Regions from separate parts of the Stenotrophomonas sp. 89682_Sma genome, predicted to be linked through region 3. Evidence: predicted binding sites of a transcription regulator. Region 3 holds the regulator's gene; each other region holds the start of a gene.

Region 1 (4,197 bases), 760 kb from region 3:
CGGATGAACAACGTACAGAGAGATCACAGTTAGTCGACTGCTCTTCGTTCCGACGGCGAAAAATCCCGCGCTGCGCGCGATAGTCGACCAGCGGTCGACTCTACCTGTCCTGCCGTCATCGCTGCAGTGCACGCCGCCCCGGGGCTTCCTGCAGGTCCGCGCTGGCCACCACCACGCGGTTGCGGCCGCTGCGCTTGGCCTCGTACATCGCGGCGTCGGCACGTGCCATCAGCCGCTCGTAATCCGGATGACCATCGTGACCGGCCACGCCGATGCTGGCGGTCAGCTCCAGCACCTGGCCGTTGGCCAATGCCACGGGTGACTGCGCGATCTGCCGGCGCAGGCTCTCGGCGATCACCGCGGCCTGTGATTCGCTGGCCGCGACCAGCACCACCACGAACTCCTCGCCGCCATAGCGGAACAGGTAATCACTGCCGCGGGTCAGCTGGCCGAGCAGGCCGGCGACGTGCTGCAACGCGCGGTCGCCGGCATCGTGGCCGTGGCCGTCGTTGATTGCCTTGAAATGATCCAGGTCGAGCAGCAGCAGCGAGAACGGCGTGCGGTTGCGGGTGGCCAGCTCGATTTCCCGGCGCAGCACGGTGGGCAGGAAGCGGCGGTTGAGCAGGTTGGTCAGGGCATCGCTGCCGGCATCCAGTTCGCCGATGCGTTCGAACAGCAGCGTCATCAGGGTGCGGATCGCGGCCAGGTCCTCGCGGATGGCCGGCAGCACCGCCAGTCGCTGCGCCGGAGCATCGCCACTCGCGCGCTGCAGGTGGCCGTCAATGCGGGCCATCAACTGGCCCACCTGCTGCGTTTCGCTGCTTTCGCCGAAGCTGGGGATACCCTTGTGGGTGAACCACAGGCCGAACTCCGAGGTGGCGAGGCTGGCGTTGTCGCTGGCCTGCACGTGGCCGGCGAGTGCGTAGAGCAGGGCGTTCTCCCAGTCCAGCAGCAGTGCGCGCTGGCGCTCGCGTTCGGTACCGACGTTCTGCACCAGCGAGAACAGCCTGTAGGCGGCGTCGGCACGGGTGGAGCGTTCGCGCGCATGGGTGTAGGCCAGGGTCATGCCTTCCATGGCGATGTCCATGATCGCGCTGAGGCAGTCGATGGCAGCGAAGGCGGTGGCGCTGTCCGGCGCATCGTCGCGTAGGCGCAGGAACAGTTCGTGCTTGAGCACGCGTGCGCCGCGGGTGACCAGATCGACCGGAATGCCAACCCGCGCATGCACGTCGCCGATCACCCGCTGCGAGGCGACGGTGGCGACGACGCCGGCGGTGTCGGTGGTCAGCAGTTGTACCAGCCAGCGCTGCATGGCCGGCTGCAGGCGCTGCTTGACCTGCTCGTGGGACAGGAAGCGGCGCGCGCGGCCATCCTGCAGCAGCACTTCATAGAAGCGCCCGGCGAGCGCCGGTGGCGCGTCCGCGGCGGCGGCGTGCAGCAGCGCGGTGGCGGCTGGGCCGGCCTGCTGCAGGCACAGTTGCCACGCCTCGGCCAGCGGTTGGCTGGCTTCATCCAGTTGGGGTGTTTCCACGTCGATCTCTGACTGCGTACGGCAAACCACGGGTATCGGCCGCGGCGGCGTGCGGTTGATGGCGGGTTAGCCAGCCAGTTTACGCGGGGTGCAGGGTTGCGCGGTGCGCAAACCACATCGGTGCCGCTGCGGCAATGCGCGAACGCATTTGAGAATCACTCGCATTAATGGGAGAATGCGCGCACGGAGCGGGGTGCAGGTGCCTGCAGCAACGTTCCGCACCTCCCCCTCGTCGTTGCCTCAAGCCCTTTGCCAGAGGCCCCGTAGCCCTGCCAGAAGGTCCTGATCATGTCCCCTGCCGTTGTCCTTTCGCCGCGCCCGCTGGCGCTCGCCGTTACCGCCCTGTTGGCGGGCGGCGCCCTGACCGCCCATGCCGAAACCGACGCCACCGATATCGACACGGTGCATGTCACCGCCTCGCAGATCGCACGCCAAGCGCTGGGTACCTCGACGATCACCGCCGAGGACATCGCCAGGCGCCCGCCGGCCAACGACATCGCCGAGCTGCTTCGCACCATGCCGGGCGTCAACCTGACCGGCAACAGTGCCTCCGGCCAGTACGGCAACAACCGCCAGATCGATCTGCGCGGCATGGGCCCGGAAAACACCCTGATCCTGGTCGATGGCAAGCGCATCGGTGCCCGCGATGCAGTACGCATGGGCCGCAGCGGCGAGCGCAATACCCGTGGCGATACCAACTGGGTGCCGGCGGAAATGATCGAGCGCATCGAGGTGCTGCGCGGCCCGGCGGCGGCACGCTATGGCTCCGGTGCTTCCGGCGGCGTGGTCAACATCATCACCAAGCGCCCGACCGGCGACCTGACCGGTGCGGTGGACCTGTATGGGCTGGTGCCCGAACACAGCGCCGAAGGTGGCAGCGAACGCATCGGCCTGCAGCTGAGTGGGCCGATGACCGACACCCTGTCGTTCCGCCTGTACGGCAATCTCAACAAGACCGACGCGGACTCGCTGGAGCTCAACCGCCAGTACGCTACCAACCCGAACGCGGTACCGCCGGCCGGTCGTGAGGGCGTCAAGAACCGCGATGTCAACGCGCTGCTGCGCTGGGACGTGACCGCCAACCAGGTGGTCGAGTTTGAAGCCGGCACCAGCCGCCAGGGCAACATCTACGCCGGCGACCGTGCGGTCAGCACCACCGGCACTTCGACCGGCATCGATCTGGCCGCCTTGGCCGACGACAAGGCGGAAACCAACCGCATGTACCGCAACACCGGCGCGATCACCCATCGTGGCCGCTGGGGCGATGTCACCTCGCGGGTGACGGCCGCGGTGGAGGCGGTGAACAACTCGCGCATCAACGAAGGCCTGGCCGGTGGCCCGGAAGGCAGCTTCAACGGTACCGACTGGTCGACCTCGCGCCTGCGCAATTACCAGCTGGATGGCGAAGTGAGCTTCCCGACCACGCTGGGCGGCGCCGAGAACATCTGGACGCTTGGCTTTGAATACCTGGACAGCCGCCTGACCGACCCGTACTCGATGAGCCAGTCCAGCAGCAGCGGCGGCGGCATCCCGGGGCTGTCGGCCGATCGTGCGCGGGGCAAGGCCGATGCGCAGACCACCGCCGTGTTCGTCGAAGACAACATCTACCTGGGTGAGCGCTGGATCGTTACCCCGGGCCTGCGCTTCGACCACCACAGCCAGTTCGGCAATAACACCAGCCCCAGCCTCAACGCGCAGTTCCGCATCAACGGCGACTGGGTGGTGAAGGGGGGCATCGCCCGTGCATTCAAGGCGCCGAACCTGTACCAGTCGAATCCAGACTATCTGTACTACACCCGCGGCAACGGTTGCCCGAATGCACTGCCGAGCCTGGGCGCCGGCTGCTACATGCGCGGCAGCGCGGACCTGAAGGCGGAAACCAGCCTGAACAAGGAACTGGGCATCGAATGGGCGCCGCAGAGCGGCTGGCAGGCGTCGCTGACCTACTTCCACAACGACTACAAGGACAAGATCCAGGCCGGCTACGACCAGATCGGCCTGACCGCCGACGGCCGCGGCCGCATCTTCCGCTGGGAGAACGCACCGAAGGCGATCGTGCAGGGGCTGGAAGGCAATCTGGTGGTCCCGCTGCTGGGCGAGCAGGGCAACCGCCTGAAGTGGAGCAACAACTTCACCTACATGGTGGAGAACGAGAACAAGACCACGCGCCAGCCGTTGTCGGTGATCCCGAAGTACACCATCAACACGATGCTGGACTGGCAGGCCACCGACAAGCTGTCGTTGCTGCTGACTGGCACGTTCTATGGCAAGCAGAAGCCGGCTACCACCAACATCAACAACGATCCGCGCTGTACCGGCACCTGCGATCCGTCGCTCGCGCTGCAGGATCGTGGTGCATACAACATCTGGGGCGTGAGCGCGCGCTACAAGGTGACCGAGACGGTCAGCTTCGGCTTCGGCGTCAACAACCTGGCTGACAAGCGCCTGTTCCGTGAGGCCAACAGCAGCGATGCCGGCGCGGCAACCTATAACGAGCCGGGCCGCGCGTACTGGGCCAGCCTGCGCTTCGGATTCTGACTGGATGAGCGCTGCGCCGGGGAGCTCCCCGGCGCAGCCTGATGGTTACTTCACCTGCCGGCAATCGCGCAGGTGGACGCCACCGGTGTCCATCTTGTCGACCACGCCCTCCAACTTCACCCAGTCGT
Region 2 (4,197 bases), 790 kb from region 3:
CCAGCGCCACCAGCCGTGCCAGGTAGCCTTCGTAGGCATGCACCGGCACGCCGGCCATCGGAATCGGTGCGCCGCCGGAGCTGCCACGCTGGGTCAGGGTGATGTCGAGCAGGCGCGCGGCCTTGCGCGCGTCGTCGTAGAACAGCTCGTAGAAGTCGCCCATGCGGAAGAACAGCAGCAGGTCCGGATAGTCGGACTTGGCTGCGAAGAACTGCTTCATCAGCGGGGTGTGTTCAGCGGACTTGTCTTTGGACATGGGACTCGTGGATCTGGGCGTCCGGCCGCGCCAGAGGGCGGCGGCAGCGGAGCGGGTACAGGGCCGTCCATGGTAACTGCTGGGGCCGGTGGACGCCGCTGCGGTTGGCGGGCATTGCCCGTGCGGGGCACGCAGTCAGGCCGGGATGAGGGTGATCCGCCGGTGGCTGGCGAAGATCTCCATCACGATCTCGAAGTAGGTCTGGCCCTGGCCCTGCTGCAGGGCGTCCAGCTGGAGCACAATGGCCCGCGTGTTGAAGGTGCCCGGGGCTTGAAGCTTGGACTGTAGCCACTGGCAGGTGGCAATTTGCCCCAGTGCGGCGCGGCTGTGCTCGATATCACTCCAGATGACCGTGGCACGGTCGTGGCCGGCCAGCGCGCCATAGCCGCCATGCAGCAGGTCGTCCAGCGCGTCCAGGCTTGGCCCGAGCTGCCAGCCCTCGTCGGCCATGAACACGCGGTTGATCTCCGCGTACAGGCTAGGGATGTCGTGAATGGCACAGCCTTCAATCTGCAGGACAAGCGTCATATGTCGACTGTAGCGTCGTTTCCTGTGCGTTGGGCATGGCTGAGCGCCGGATGCTTTGGGACCCACGCTGGGGTTTCGCATACTTCTTCGCTGAGTCAAGGTGCTCGGCACTCCCGTCGCGGCGCGCGCCGGTTTGCAGGGAAGAAAACGATGTGACCCATCCCCAATAGCAGGGCCAGCAGCTGGTAGAGAGATCGCCCGAAGTCTTCTTCTTATTAATTGATTGGTGCCATCGGCAGCAGGACCCCCTCGGGCGCGCTCAACTTCCACTGTCAGTGATGATTGGCTGGGTGATGGAAATAGTTTCTCATCCTGTATCATCGGCGAGAAAGGTCTGGCAAATTGTTTCTGGCATGGTCAGTAACGTTGCATCTGCGTCTCCGGTGCGATGGGGGTTGTTTGATCTGTCCCCGTTGTGAGCAGGGTGAGGTGTTGAAAGCTCAAGTAAAGGAGCGCGGCGTTCAGATATTTGTCTGCGACGAGTGTGATGCCGTGTGGTTCTCCTTGGCTGCGGTAGGGGTCTCTCCGTTCAGAGACCTTGAGGGGTATCTTGAGGAAATTTCCGTCGCCCCGTCCTGGGAGTCAATTTCTGTGGACAGGCATGAGTAGAAAGTACGCAATTTCCATGCACTCCTTGATCGTGTTGCCTCAGCGCAGCGCGTGGGTCCGTGCAGCATGGGGTGACCTTCCCGTCTCCTACTTCCAGAGCGACGAAAATCTGAATGACTGCAGTTTTATTGACTTGAAGGTCAACAAGTGGGAGATCAGTGGCAGTGGAGCCCAAGGGGGTCTGGACCCCTTCATCAGGGTTGAAATACTCAAGGGCCGGGGACTCGTAGATTACCTGGGGGAAACAGAATTTCGCCCGGCTGTAGATGTCGCTCAGGAAATTCTGCTTGTTTTCGAGTTGGACGATGGTGGTGATGAATCCGACGAGTGGCTGTTGATGCGGCTTGTATCTGTCCTGGCTGACGGCAGCAGGCTCTATTGCTGGAGGGACGGCTTCCAGCAGATCGGCATGGAGTTTTTCAGCGCTGTCCCGGCATTGGGGGGCGTTCGGGTGCGGCTGCAGCAGCGTGGGTAGCCCTGCGATGGCAGCTGCCAGATTGCAGCCCTGATGGTAGTTGCGAAGTGGCGCGCGTTATTCCTCTGGACAGCGGGGGGATCGATGGGCTTCATCCTCGTCTTCCGTACATCAAGTGAAGGCTTCTGCAGTCACGACTCGCGAGCGCTGCGTGATGATTGCGATTGATGTGCTCGTACATTGATATGCCCAGCAGGAATAACCACCTCAATTGAATGTGTCCTTCACACCTGTCTGCACAGTTCCAGAGTTTTAGATCGATATAATAATACCGACCCATAAAGTTTCCCCTGCCTGCGCCGCCATCGATCGTACGGCCATGATCAAGGGAATTGAGATGCTCGCCTTACGCAACCTCCGAGTGGGATCCCGGCTGGGTGCCGGGTTCGGTTTGCTGCTGCTGTTCATCGTGGCCATCGTCGGCCTGGCGCTGTACGGAAATCACCTGAAGTCTGCCCAGTTCGAGAAAGTGGTGGACGTCAACATGGTGAAGATGCGGCTGTTGAACGACATGCTGGATACCAACAACGCGGTGTTGATGCACCGCCGGCTGATGGTGATCAAGCGCGGTGAGGATTTCGACAAGGATTATCAGAAGGCGCAGGAGCTGTCGCAGACCTACGACGGTATCTGGGCCAAGTACATCAAGATTCCGCGCGACGCGACCGGCGATACCTTGGTTGCGAAAATCGACGCGGCACGCAAGGCCACCGACGCCTCCACCCAGCATCTGCACGAGCGCATGAAGGTCGGGGACTTCGATGGCGCGGCCAAAGAGTTGCTCGCCGAGCACGGCTTGGCCACCGCATGGAATGAGGCGATCTCGACCCTGCTGCGGCATCAGGAGACACTGACCGAGCGCAGCCGCGAGGAATACCGTTCAACCGAATCCTGGACCGGCACGTTGTCGATCGTGTTCGGGGTGCTGAGCCTGATACTTGGTTCACTGGCGGCGTGGGCCATCACCCGCAGCCTGACCCGCCCGCTGGAAGGTGCGGTGAAGCTGGCCGACGGCATCGCCAACGGGCGGCTGGACAGCAGCATCGACGCGTCCGGCAACGATGAGGTGACGCAGCTGCTCAGGTCGATGCAGCGCATGCAGGCGCAGTTGCAGTCGGTGATGGCGGCGCAGGGCGAGCTGGCCCGCCAGCACGATGCGGGCAGCCTCAGCTATCGCATGGATGAGAGTGCCTTCCCCGGCGACTACGGGCGCATGGTGCACGAGACCAATGCGCTGGTCGGCTCGCACGTGCAGGTGCAGAACCGGCTGATCGAAGTGATGAAGCATTACGCCCGTGGCGACCTGTCGGTGGACATGGATCCGCTGCCGGGCGAGAAGGCTGCGATCACCCAGGCCATGGACGAAACCAAGACCAGCCTGTCGGCGATCAACAGCGAGATCCGCCGGTTGGCGACAGCGGCCGCGGCAGGCGACTTCAGCCTGCGCGGTGACGAAGATCGCTTCGCCTACGATTTCCGCGACATGGTGGCCGGGCTCAACCGGTTGATGCAGACCACGGACGAGAATCTGGTACAGGTATCGACCCTGCTGCAGGCGATCTCGCGCGGTGACCTCACCGTACGCATGCAGGGTGACTTCCACGGCGTGTTCGCCCGCATGCGCGATGACTGCAATGCCACCGTCGATCAGCTCAAGCAGATTGTCGGCCGCATCCAGTCCAGCGCGTCCAGCATCAACCTGGCAGCAGGCGAGATTGCCTCGGGCAACACCGATCTGTCGCGTCGCACCGAGCAGCAGGCGGCGAACCTGGAAGAGACGGCGGCGTCGATGGAAGAACTGACCTCCACCGTGAAGCAGAACGCCGAGCACGCACGCCAGGCCAACCAACTCGCGATCGGCGCGCACGGTGTCGCCTCGCAGGGCGGCGAGGTGGTCGGCCAGGTGGTCACCACGATGTCGGCCATCGAAGCCTCGTCGAAGAAGATTGCCGAGATCATCAGCGTCATCGACGGCATCGCCTTCCAGACCAACATCCTGGCCTTGAACGCGGCGGTGGAAGCTGCGCGTGCCGGCGAGCAGGGCAGGGGCTTTGCGGTGGTGGCCAGTGAGGTGCGCACGCTGGCACAGCGCTCGGCCGGTGCGGCCAAGGAGATCAAGGGCCTGATCGAGGATTCGGTCGGCAAGGTCGCCGATGGATCGGCGCTGGTCCGCCAGGCAGGCACCACGATGGGCGAGATCGTGGCGTCGGTGCAGCGCGTGACCGACATCATGGCTGATATCTCCGCGGCATCGCAGGAGCAGAGCTCGGGCATCGAACAGGTGAACCAGGCGGTGGTGCAGATGGACGAGACCACCCAGCAGAATGCC
Region 3 (4,197 bases):
AGCGACCGGTGCGGCAGTGCCACCGTTCATGTCGAACTGCGCGATCAGGTCCGGCGGCGCATAGCCCGGCTCGGTGCCGGAGGACACCGCATCCAGCATCGACTGCAGGTAGTCCAGCGATTGCTGGGCGGCGTCGAAGTGGTGGGCCTGCAGTGCCGCCTGCCCGGCACGCGCGATGCCCAGGGCTTCTTCAGCGGCGTGGCACAGCTCGACCATGGCGGTGACGCCAAGGAAACCGGCGCCGCCCTTGAGCGTGTGGTAGCCGCGGAATACCGCGTTGAGTTGCTCGGCGTCCTGCGGTGCCTGCTCCAGCGACACCAGCTGTTCGCCCAGGCGATCCAGGATTTCCTGGGCCTCGATGATGAAATCGGCAGTGATGTCGTCGGATACCGCGCTCATGCTTATAGCCCCAGGTCCGACAACAGGTCGTCGGCGTCGTTCTGCGAGACCGCGTGGCGGTCCAGTCCCTTCAGTGCCGGCCCGGCCAGTTCCGGATCGGTGCGATGCTGTTCCGGCGGCAGGCCGAGTGCGCCAAAGCCCTCGTGCACGCGGCGGACGATGCCGACCACGCGACGGATGATCTGCCCGGTCAGGTCCTGGTAGCTCTGGGTCAGGGCGATTTCGGTGAGGTTGTGGCGGATGCGCTCGAGCTGCGCGTCCTGGCCCGGCTGCAGGCCTTCGGCGCGCAGCTGTTCGGTCAGGCTGCGGCATTCCTCGGCCAGGTCCAGGGTGCGGTGCGTGGCCTGTTCGGTCATCGCCACCACGTGGTCAAGGCGTGCGCAGGCGTCGTCCAGCTCACCGGCCTCGCTGGGCACGGTCGGCAGTTCACCCAGTGCCTGTCCCAGCTCGCGGGCCAGCCGCGAGAGGCCGCTCATCATCGGCTGCGTGCGCAGCGCGACCAGTCCGTCGATGCGTTGCCGCCAGGCGGCTTCGTCGCCGGACTCCAGTGCGTCCAGGGCTTCCTGCAGGCGCAGGGCGAGGGCGTTCTTGTCGACCGTGGTATCCATCAGGCGCTGGCCGCCAGGCGTTCGAAGATCTTGCCGAGCTTCTCTTCCAGCGTCTGCGCGGTGAACGGCTTGATGATGTAGCCGTTCACGCCGTTCTGGGCGGCTTCGATGATCTGTTCGCGCTTGGCCTCGGCGGTGACCATCAGCACCGGCAGCGTCTTCAGCTTGGCATCGGCACGGATCGCCTTCAGCAGCTCAATGCCGGTCATCACCGGCATGTTCCAGTCGGTGACCACGAAATCGAACGGCTGGCTCTGCAGCAGCGACAGCGCGGCATGCCCGTCCTCGGCTTCGGCGGTGTTGGTGAAGCCCAGATCGCCCAGCAGGTTCTTGACGATTCGACGCATGGTCGAGAAGTCGTCGACGATCAGGATGCGCATGTTCTTGTTCAAAGCAGAGTTCCTTTGTTGTTCATTCCGGGCGGCCGGGGGCAGCCGCCTCGGGCATGTTCATTCTTCCAGGCCGGCGTCCGCCGCCTCGAAAATCTTGAGCCGGCCACGCAGGCGCAGCACCGCCTGGCCGTGGATCTGGCAGACCCGCGACTCGCTCACGCCGAGCACCGCGCCGATCTCCTTCAGGTTCAGTTCCTGCTCGTAATAGAGCGAGAGCACCAGCTGTTCGCGCTCGGGGAGGTGGCCGATGGCCTTGCCCAGCTCGCGGCCGAACTCGCCGCGCTCCAGCACCTGCTGCGGGGTCGGGCCACCCTGGGCGACGGTGTCCAGCTCGCCCTGGTCCTCGATGCGCGACTCCAGGCTCAGCACCTGGCCGCGTGCGGCGTCTTCCATCAGCCGCAGGTATTCGGGCAGCGGCATCTCCATCGCGGCGGCCACTTCGGTGGCGCTGGCGGCGCGGCCGCTGCTCTGTTCCAGGCGGCGGATGGTGGCGGCGGCATCGCGGGCACGGCGGTGCACCGAGCGCGGCACCCAGTCGCCACGGCGGATCTCGTCGATCATCGAACCGCGGATGCGGATCGAGGCATAGGTCTCGAACGAGGCGCCCTGATCGGCGTCGTAGCTGCGCGACGCTTCGATCAGGCCCATCATGCCGGCCTGGATCAGGTCGTCGACCTCGACGCTCGCCGGCAGGCGTGCGGCCAGGTGGTGGGCGATGCGCCGCACCAGGTCCGAATGCTGGGCGATGACCTCGTTGGCCGCCGAGCGCTGGACTTCCCTGTACTGGGCTGCGCCTTTCATGCGGCCACCCCGCGCTGCTTGAGGATGCGTTCGAGGAAGAACTCGACGCCGCCACGCGGTTCGGTCGGCGCCTGCCAGCGTGCGGTGCGACGCGCGATCTCGGTGATCGCCAGCGCGGCCGGGCTGGATGGATAGGCCTTCACCACCGGCTGCTGGCGCTGTACCGAAAGGCGCAGCCAGTCATCCTGCGGCACGCAGCCCAGGTAGTTCAGCGAGACATCGGCGAGGAACTTCTCGCAGACGCGGGTCAGCTTTTCGTACAGCACGCGGCCCTCGTTGGGGTCGCGCACCATGTTGGCCACCACCTGGATGCGGTCCACGCCGCGTTCGCGCGACAACACCTTGATCAGCGCATACGCGTCGGTGATCGAGGCCGGCTCGTCACAGACCACCACCACGGTATCCTGCGCGGCCTGGCAGAAGGTCAGCACGCCGTCGGTGATGCCGGCGGCGGTGTCCACCACCATGATGTCCAGTTCGCGTTCCAGCTCGGAGAACACGTTGACCAGGCCGACGTGCTCGGCCGGGGCCAGCTCGGCCATGTGCCGGCGGCCGGATGCGGCCGGCACCACCAGCACGCCGTTCGGGCCTTCGACGATGACGTCTTCCAGCGAGCAGCGGCCGGCGACCAGGTCGGCCAGCGTGAAGGTCGGGTTCAGCCCCAGGATCACGTCGATGTTGGCCAGGCCCAGGTCGGCGTCCAGCAGCAGCGTGCGCTTGCCCATGCCGGCCAGTGCCACGGCCAGGTTGGCGGACACATTCGTCTTGCCCACGCCGCCCTTGCCGCCAGTGACGGCAATGGTGCGCACAGGGCCGAGCGGCTCGCTGCGGGTGGCCGACAGCGGGAAGGTCTTGGTCAGCTTGGCGTACTCACGCGACGGCATGGTTCAACTCCGGGTTGCAGGGCATATCGGCCGCGCGGCGCAAATCTTCAAGGCGAAGTACGAGATTGGCCGCACTGGCCCGGTGCAGGTCCTCCGGAACGTCCTGCCCATCGGTCACCCAGGTGATCGGCAGGGCGTGGTCCACGGCCACCGACAGGGCGTTGCCGAAGCGGCCGGTCTCGTCCAGCTTGCTCAGCACCAGGCCCTGCAGGTTGGCGGCGCCGAAGCGGCGGACCACCTCGTCCATGTCGCCGAAGCTGGTGTTGGCCGGCAGCACCAGCAGGGTGCGTACCTGCCGGGCGGCGCGCAGCCACTGCAGCTGCGCGGCCAGGGCGCGGTCGCGCGGGCCCAGGCCGGCGGTGTCGATCAGCACCAGCTTGTAGTCCTTCAGGCGTTCCAGCAGCTGGTCCAGATCGGTGCCGCTGTTGGCCTCGTGCACGGCGATGCCGAGCTGGCGGCCGTAGCCATACAGCTGCTCACGGGCGCCGATGCGGGTGGTGTCGGTGGTGATCAGGGCGACGTCACGCGGGGCGTGCTTCTCGGCGAAGCGCGAGGCCAGCTTGGCGATGGTGGTGGTCTTGCCGGCGCCGGTCGGGCCGACCAGGGCGATCACACCACCTTCTTCCAGCGGGTCGACCGGGGCGATCGGCAGCTTGCGAGAGATCAGCCCCAGCATCAGGCCGCGGCCACGATGGGCTTCGGTCTCCAGCGGGATCTGCATGGCCACGTCGCGGGCCAGCCCAGCGTCGAAGCCGTATTCGTCCATCAGGTCCAGCGCAGTGGCGCGCACCGGGCTGCCACGCAGGCGCTCGTCGGTGAAGCGGTTCATCTCGCGCTCGATCACCTGGCGCATGCCGGCCACTTCCTGGCGCAGCAGGCGGATCTCGGCGTCGTCCTGGGCAACCACGGTCAGCGTCGGTGCCGGGGCCAGCATGGGGGCCGGGCTGGCTTCGCCGGCGGCTTCGACCGCTGCCGGTTCGCTGGCGGCGATGGCCGGCTGCGGTTCGGCGACGGCCGCGCCCGGCAGCGGCGGCGGCTGCACGGCGGGGGGCACGCTTTCGTGATGCATGTCGTGCGGCGGGTCGATCTGGAAGCGGGCACGGTTGGCTGGCG
Region 4 (4,197 bases), 2.0 Mb from region 3:
CGCCGGCCGCCGCGGCGGCGGCCAGCTGCTGGATCTGCTCGTTGATCGCGGCCAGGTTGCTCTTGGTGGTGGCCATCGCTGCGGTGAACACCGCCTTCTCGCCCGGCAGCGCTTCCATGTCCACGCTGAGGTCACCCACCGCGTAACGCTGCATCACCTCGACCAGGCGCTGGGTGACCGCATTGCTGGAAGCCACCAGCTGGTTGCTGTCGGCCACCATGCGGCCGTACTCGCCGGGGAAGGCAGTGGCGTCCATGCGGTAGCTCAGCTCGCCAGCATCGTGGCGGCGCGCCATTTCCGCCTGCGCCGCCATCACCGCCTGCAGCTGCCCGCGCATGCCCTGCATCGCGTCCAGCAGGCGGCCCACTTCATCGTTGCTGCGCGCAGGCAAGGTGCTGTCGAGCTTGCCGGCGGCGACGTCACCCGCCACCCGCACCGCTTCGGCCAACGGGCGGATCGCCAGGCGGCGCAGCAGCACGTAGACACCGGCACTCAGCGTCAGCGCGGCCACCACGCCCACCAGCAGCGTCAACCACAGCAGCTGGCGCGCCTCGGCCACGATCACCGCGTGCGGCATCACCACGCCCAGCGCGAAGCGCTGCGGGGCATTGCCCACGCGTAGCGGCACGTAGACGCGCACGTTGCCGGCTGCATCGGGCGTGAAGGCTTCGAACCGGCGGTCGGCGGCGATGTCGGCCAGCATGCTGCGGGTCAATGCGTCGGTGCGCGGCTTGCCGATCTCGGCGGCATTCGCCGAGGCCAGCACCACGCCGTTGGGCGAAAGCAGCTCGACGCGGCCTGCGCCCATCGGCGTCAGCGTCGCCAGGTGCTTCTGCAGCGCCGCCAGCGAGAAGTCGACGGTGAACACGCCGAGGAAGGTACCGTTCTCGACGATCGGCGAGCTCAGCGTGCTCATCAGCACCTGCTGGCCGGCGATGTCATAGGCATAGGGTTCACTGACCTTGGGCAGCTTGTCGCGGCTGGGCACCACGTACCAGTCGGCCGAACCGTCGGCGGCTTCGGTGTAGTCGGTCATGGTCGACTGCTGCGGCTTGCCGTCATGCCAGGCCCAGTAGCTCATGTAGCGGCCGCTGGCATCATGCATCTCGGTATTGGCGAACTCGGCATCCTTGCCATCGAAGGCGTCGGCCTCCCACATGGTGCTCTTGCCCAGCCATTCCGGGTGGGTACGCAGCTGCTCACCGAGCACGGCCGCCAGGCTGGCGCGATCAGGCACGTCACCCCGCGCACGCTGGGCGAGCACGGCTTCGACCATGGCATCGTTGCTGGCGAACGCCGTGCCCAGGTCGGCAGCGACCTGGCGCGCTTCGGCGTTGGCCTCGCTGGTCATGGTCTGGCGCGAGGCATCGATCAGGCTGGCACTGGCCTGGCGATAGATCAGGAACGCCGTCAGGCCGAAGCACAGCAGCGCGATGACAGCGGTGCCCAGCATCAGCTTGTGGGCGATGCTGCCCGGACGGCGGGCAGCGGCAGAACGGGAAGAAGGCATGGAGGGGTCCGCAAGGCAGTTCAGGACGACCGGCACCGCGAGGGCACCGCGCAGGCGCGCGATCCGTCGCGCAGGCCACCGGCCGCCGGGACCCGCCCGGCGCAGGAAGCGCACCGGGTTAGCGGCCGCCTGCCAACGAGGTTGAGGCGACTGGCCTACACATTCCTGAATGCACTCAGGGACGGGACAGAAAGCCGTCCCGGCGTCCTCTATTCGGCCACCCGATCCTTGATCCACTCCGCGCGTGGCAACACCTCGATGCTGCCTGCGGCGTACTGCTGCAGCACAGCGTCCGGCCCGAAACGCGGTTGCCACCCCAGCTCTCTGCGGATGCGGGCGCTGTCGTAGACGCGGTCGACGCTCAGCGGCAATGGCCAGCCGCGGCGCTCGAACTCGGCCAGCAGCTGCGGCACGCGCCGGGCCAGTACGTTGCGCGGCTGGGTGGCAAGTTCCAGGCAATCCTCGCGCCGGAACGGGGTCGCTGCGCAGGCGATGTAGCGGGCGAAGGCCGGCCCCTCATCCAGCAGCAGCGCGGCATGGGCACTGGCCACGTCACGGGCGTCGATCCCTCGATGCAACCGGAACATCGCCATCCGTTCCGGCGGTTCCGGGAAGCAGCGCCCCATCCGCAGCACGCGCACGCCGAAGTCCGGTCCGGCCGCAGCTTCAGCCAGGGCCTCGGCCTGCAGCTTGCTGCGGTGGTAGATCGTTCGCGGCAACGGCTCGGTATCCTCATCGATCCAGCGGCATCCTCCTGCCACCACCGCGTGGCCGTACAGCGCAGTGGTACTGGTCAACACGAACCGCCGTGCACCTGCCTCGCGCGCTGCCTGCAGCAGGTGCGCCGTCGCGTCCACATTGATCTGCTGGAACACCGCATCCGGCACCAGACCGACGTGCGGCGCATGCAGGGCCGCGGTATGAATGACCGCGTCGACGCCCCGCACCGCGCGCGCGACGGCTTGATGATCGGTGACATCGGCAATGATGCGCGTGGTGGCGAACGGGCTACGGTCCAGGCCCACCACTTCATGGGCACCCGCCAGCGCGCCGAAGATCGCGCGCCCGATCCGCCCGGAACTGCCGGTCAGCAGAATCTTCATTGAGTCCATTCACTCGAAGCGCCCGGGAACTACCGGGATGCTTCGATTCTAGGCATGCAACGGCGCATCTGCGATAGGACAACCGCGCAACTGTGCGTTCATCTTGACGACTTCGGCGGAGCCAGCAGTTGGCGCGCGATGAACAGCGGGTCGTCGCCGCCTGCCACGTCAGGCGCGACACCGTTCCGTTCCCAGTTGCCACCGGTGCGCAGATTGATCGGTTGCCGATCCGGAATGCTGATCTGATAGCCATCGGGCAGCAGCACAGGATCATCGAACATATGTGCGGCACCGCCACTACGGCCACCGACGATGCGCGCACGCCCCAGCGCCTGCAGCGAGTACGCGACGAACTCGGCCGCCGAGCCGGTGCGGCGGTCGATCAGTATCACCAGCGGCTTCAGGTACAGCGGAAGGCTTGCTGGCGGCAGCGGCACCGGGGTACGCCGGCCACGCTGCTCCAGCGCCTGCACTGCGGTGACACCCGGCTCCAGCAGGGTCCGCACCAGCAGGTCGGCGCTGCCATCATCACCGCCTCCGTTCTGGCGCAGATCCAGCACCAGGCCCTCGGTGTCGGCCAGCAGGGTGAACGCTGCCGCGAGCCTGGGCCGTGCCAGATCGAGCGGATAGAAGGTGCTCAGCCGCAGGTAACCGATATTGCCTTCCAGCACCCGCACCTCGCGCACGCCCGCACCGTTGCTGCGAGCATCCGCACGCCAGGCCATCAGCCAATCGTCCTGGCCGGCGCCGGCATCCACCCGTTCCACATGGAAGTGGCCGTCGAACACGTCCAGATCCTGGTTCAGGCGCGCACTGAAGCCCTTCGGGTCCGTGCAGCTGTCCACATAGCGCTGCTGGGTGGACCAGCCACGCACCGCGTCGGCGATGCGCGCGCCTTCGGCCACATCCAGATAGTGCGCCTCTATTGCCGCAGCCGCCGCCTGCAGCACTGTGTCCTGGGCCGGGCAGGACGCGGCCAGCAGCGCGCCCAGCATCCACGAAACCGCCATGACCGCCCCCGCGTTGATGATATATAAGTGCTTATATATCATTGTGGGCATGGATCTCCAACATGCCTCTCTGGGAACATTGCTGCGCGCCCTGCTGGACCAGCTCGATCCGGCGGTCGAGCAGGCCTATCGCGACCTGCAGCTGGACTACCGGCCGCGCTACACCCCGGTGCTGCGCACGCTGATGGCGCAGGGCCCCTGCCGCATCAAGGATCTGGCGCTGGCCTGCGGGCTCAGCCATTCGGCACTCAGTCAGACGGTGGCTGCGATGGTGCGCGACGGCTGGCTGCACGCCGTCATCGGCGAAGACAGCCGCGAGCGCATCCTGCAGCTGAGCCCGCAGGCACTGCAGGCACTGCCGGCGCTGCAGGCGCAATGGCAGGCCACCGCACGCGCCGCGCGCAGCCTCGATGCGGATCTCGGCCAGTCGCTGGAGCAGGTGCTGCGCGAAGCACTGCAGGTTCTGGAGCAGCGGCCATTCGCGCAACGCCTGCGCGACGCCCGCCGGCGCTGACACTGCGCCGTCGCCGATGCCTCGCCTCTTCGTGGACGGCGGCACCCGCTGCGATCGCCT

What was found. Region 3 encodes FliA, which starts transcription of late flagellar genes. Its sites were predicted from a motif close to TAAAGTTTNNCNNNCNNNGGCCGATAA; they were not measured.
Region 1: ACZK29_RS06410 (GGDEF domain-containing protein) is a predicted target of FliA. The motif match lies at 1,564-1,590, and genes of this name have one in related genera.
Region 2: ACZK29_RS06280 (methyl-accepting chemotaxis protein) is a predicted target of FliA. The motif match lies at 2,148-2,174, and genes of this name have one in related genera.
Region 4: ACZK29_RS19170 (methyl-accepting chemotaxis protein) is a predicted target of FliA. The motif match lies at 1,629-1,655, and genes of this name have one in related genera.

The regions. Positions count from the first base shown of each region.
Region 1 is NZ_CM151147.1:1,380,893-1,385,089, forward strand. It holds gene ACZK29_RS06410 (GGDEF domain-containing protein) at 116-1,531, opposite strand; gene ACZK29_RS06415 (TonB-dependent siderophore receptor) at 1,820-4,069, shown strand; gene ACZK29_RS06420 (hypothetical protein) at 4,115-4,197, opposite strand, start outside.
Region 2 is NZ_CM151147.1:1,353,048-1,357,244, forward strand. It holds gene mutS (DNA mismatch repair protein MutS) at 1-256, opposite strand, end outside; gene ACZK29_RS06270 (barstar family protein) at 392-784, opposite strand; gene ACZK29_RS06275 (hypothetical protein) at 1,410-1,868, shown strand; gene ACZK29_RS06280 (methyl-accepting chemotaxis protein) at 2,206-4,197, shown strand, end outside.
Region 3 is NZ_CM151147.1:2,142,399-2,146,595, forward strand. It holds gene ACZK29_RS09945 (chemotaxis protein CheA) at 1-399, opposite strand, end outside; gene ACZK29_RS09950 (protein phosphatase CheZ) at 402-1,007, opposite strand; gene cheY (chemotaxis response regulator CheY) at 1,007-1,399, opposite strand; gene ACZK29_RS09960 (RNA polymerase sigma factor FliA) at 1,457-2,200, opposite strand; gene ACZK29_RS09965 (MinD/ParA family ATP-binding protein) at 2,197-3,084, opposite strand; gene flhF (flagellar biosynthesis protein FlhF) at 3,071-4,197, opposite strand, start outside.
Region 4 is NZ_CM151147.1:4,164,721-4,168,917, forward strand. It holds gene ACZK29_RS19170 (methyl-accepting chemotaxis protein) at 1-1,510, opposite strand, end outside; gene ACZK29_RS19175 (NAD-dependent epimerase/dehydratase family protein) at 1,720-2,613, opposite strand; gene ACZK29_RS19180 (S41 family peptidase) at 2,712-3,623, opposite strand; gene ACZK29_RS19185 (MarR family winged helix-turn-helix transcriptional regulator) at 3,673-4,137, shown strand.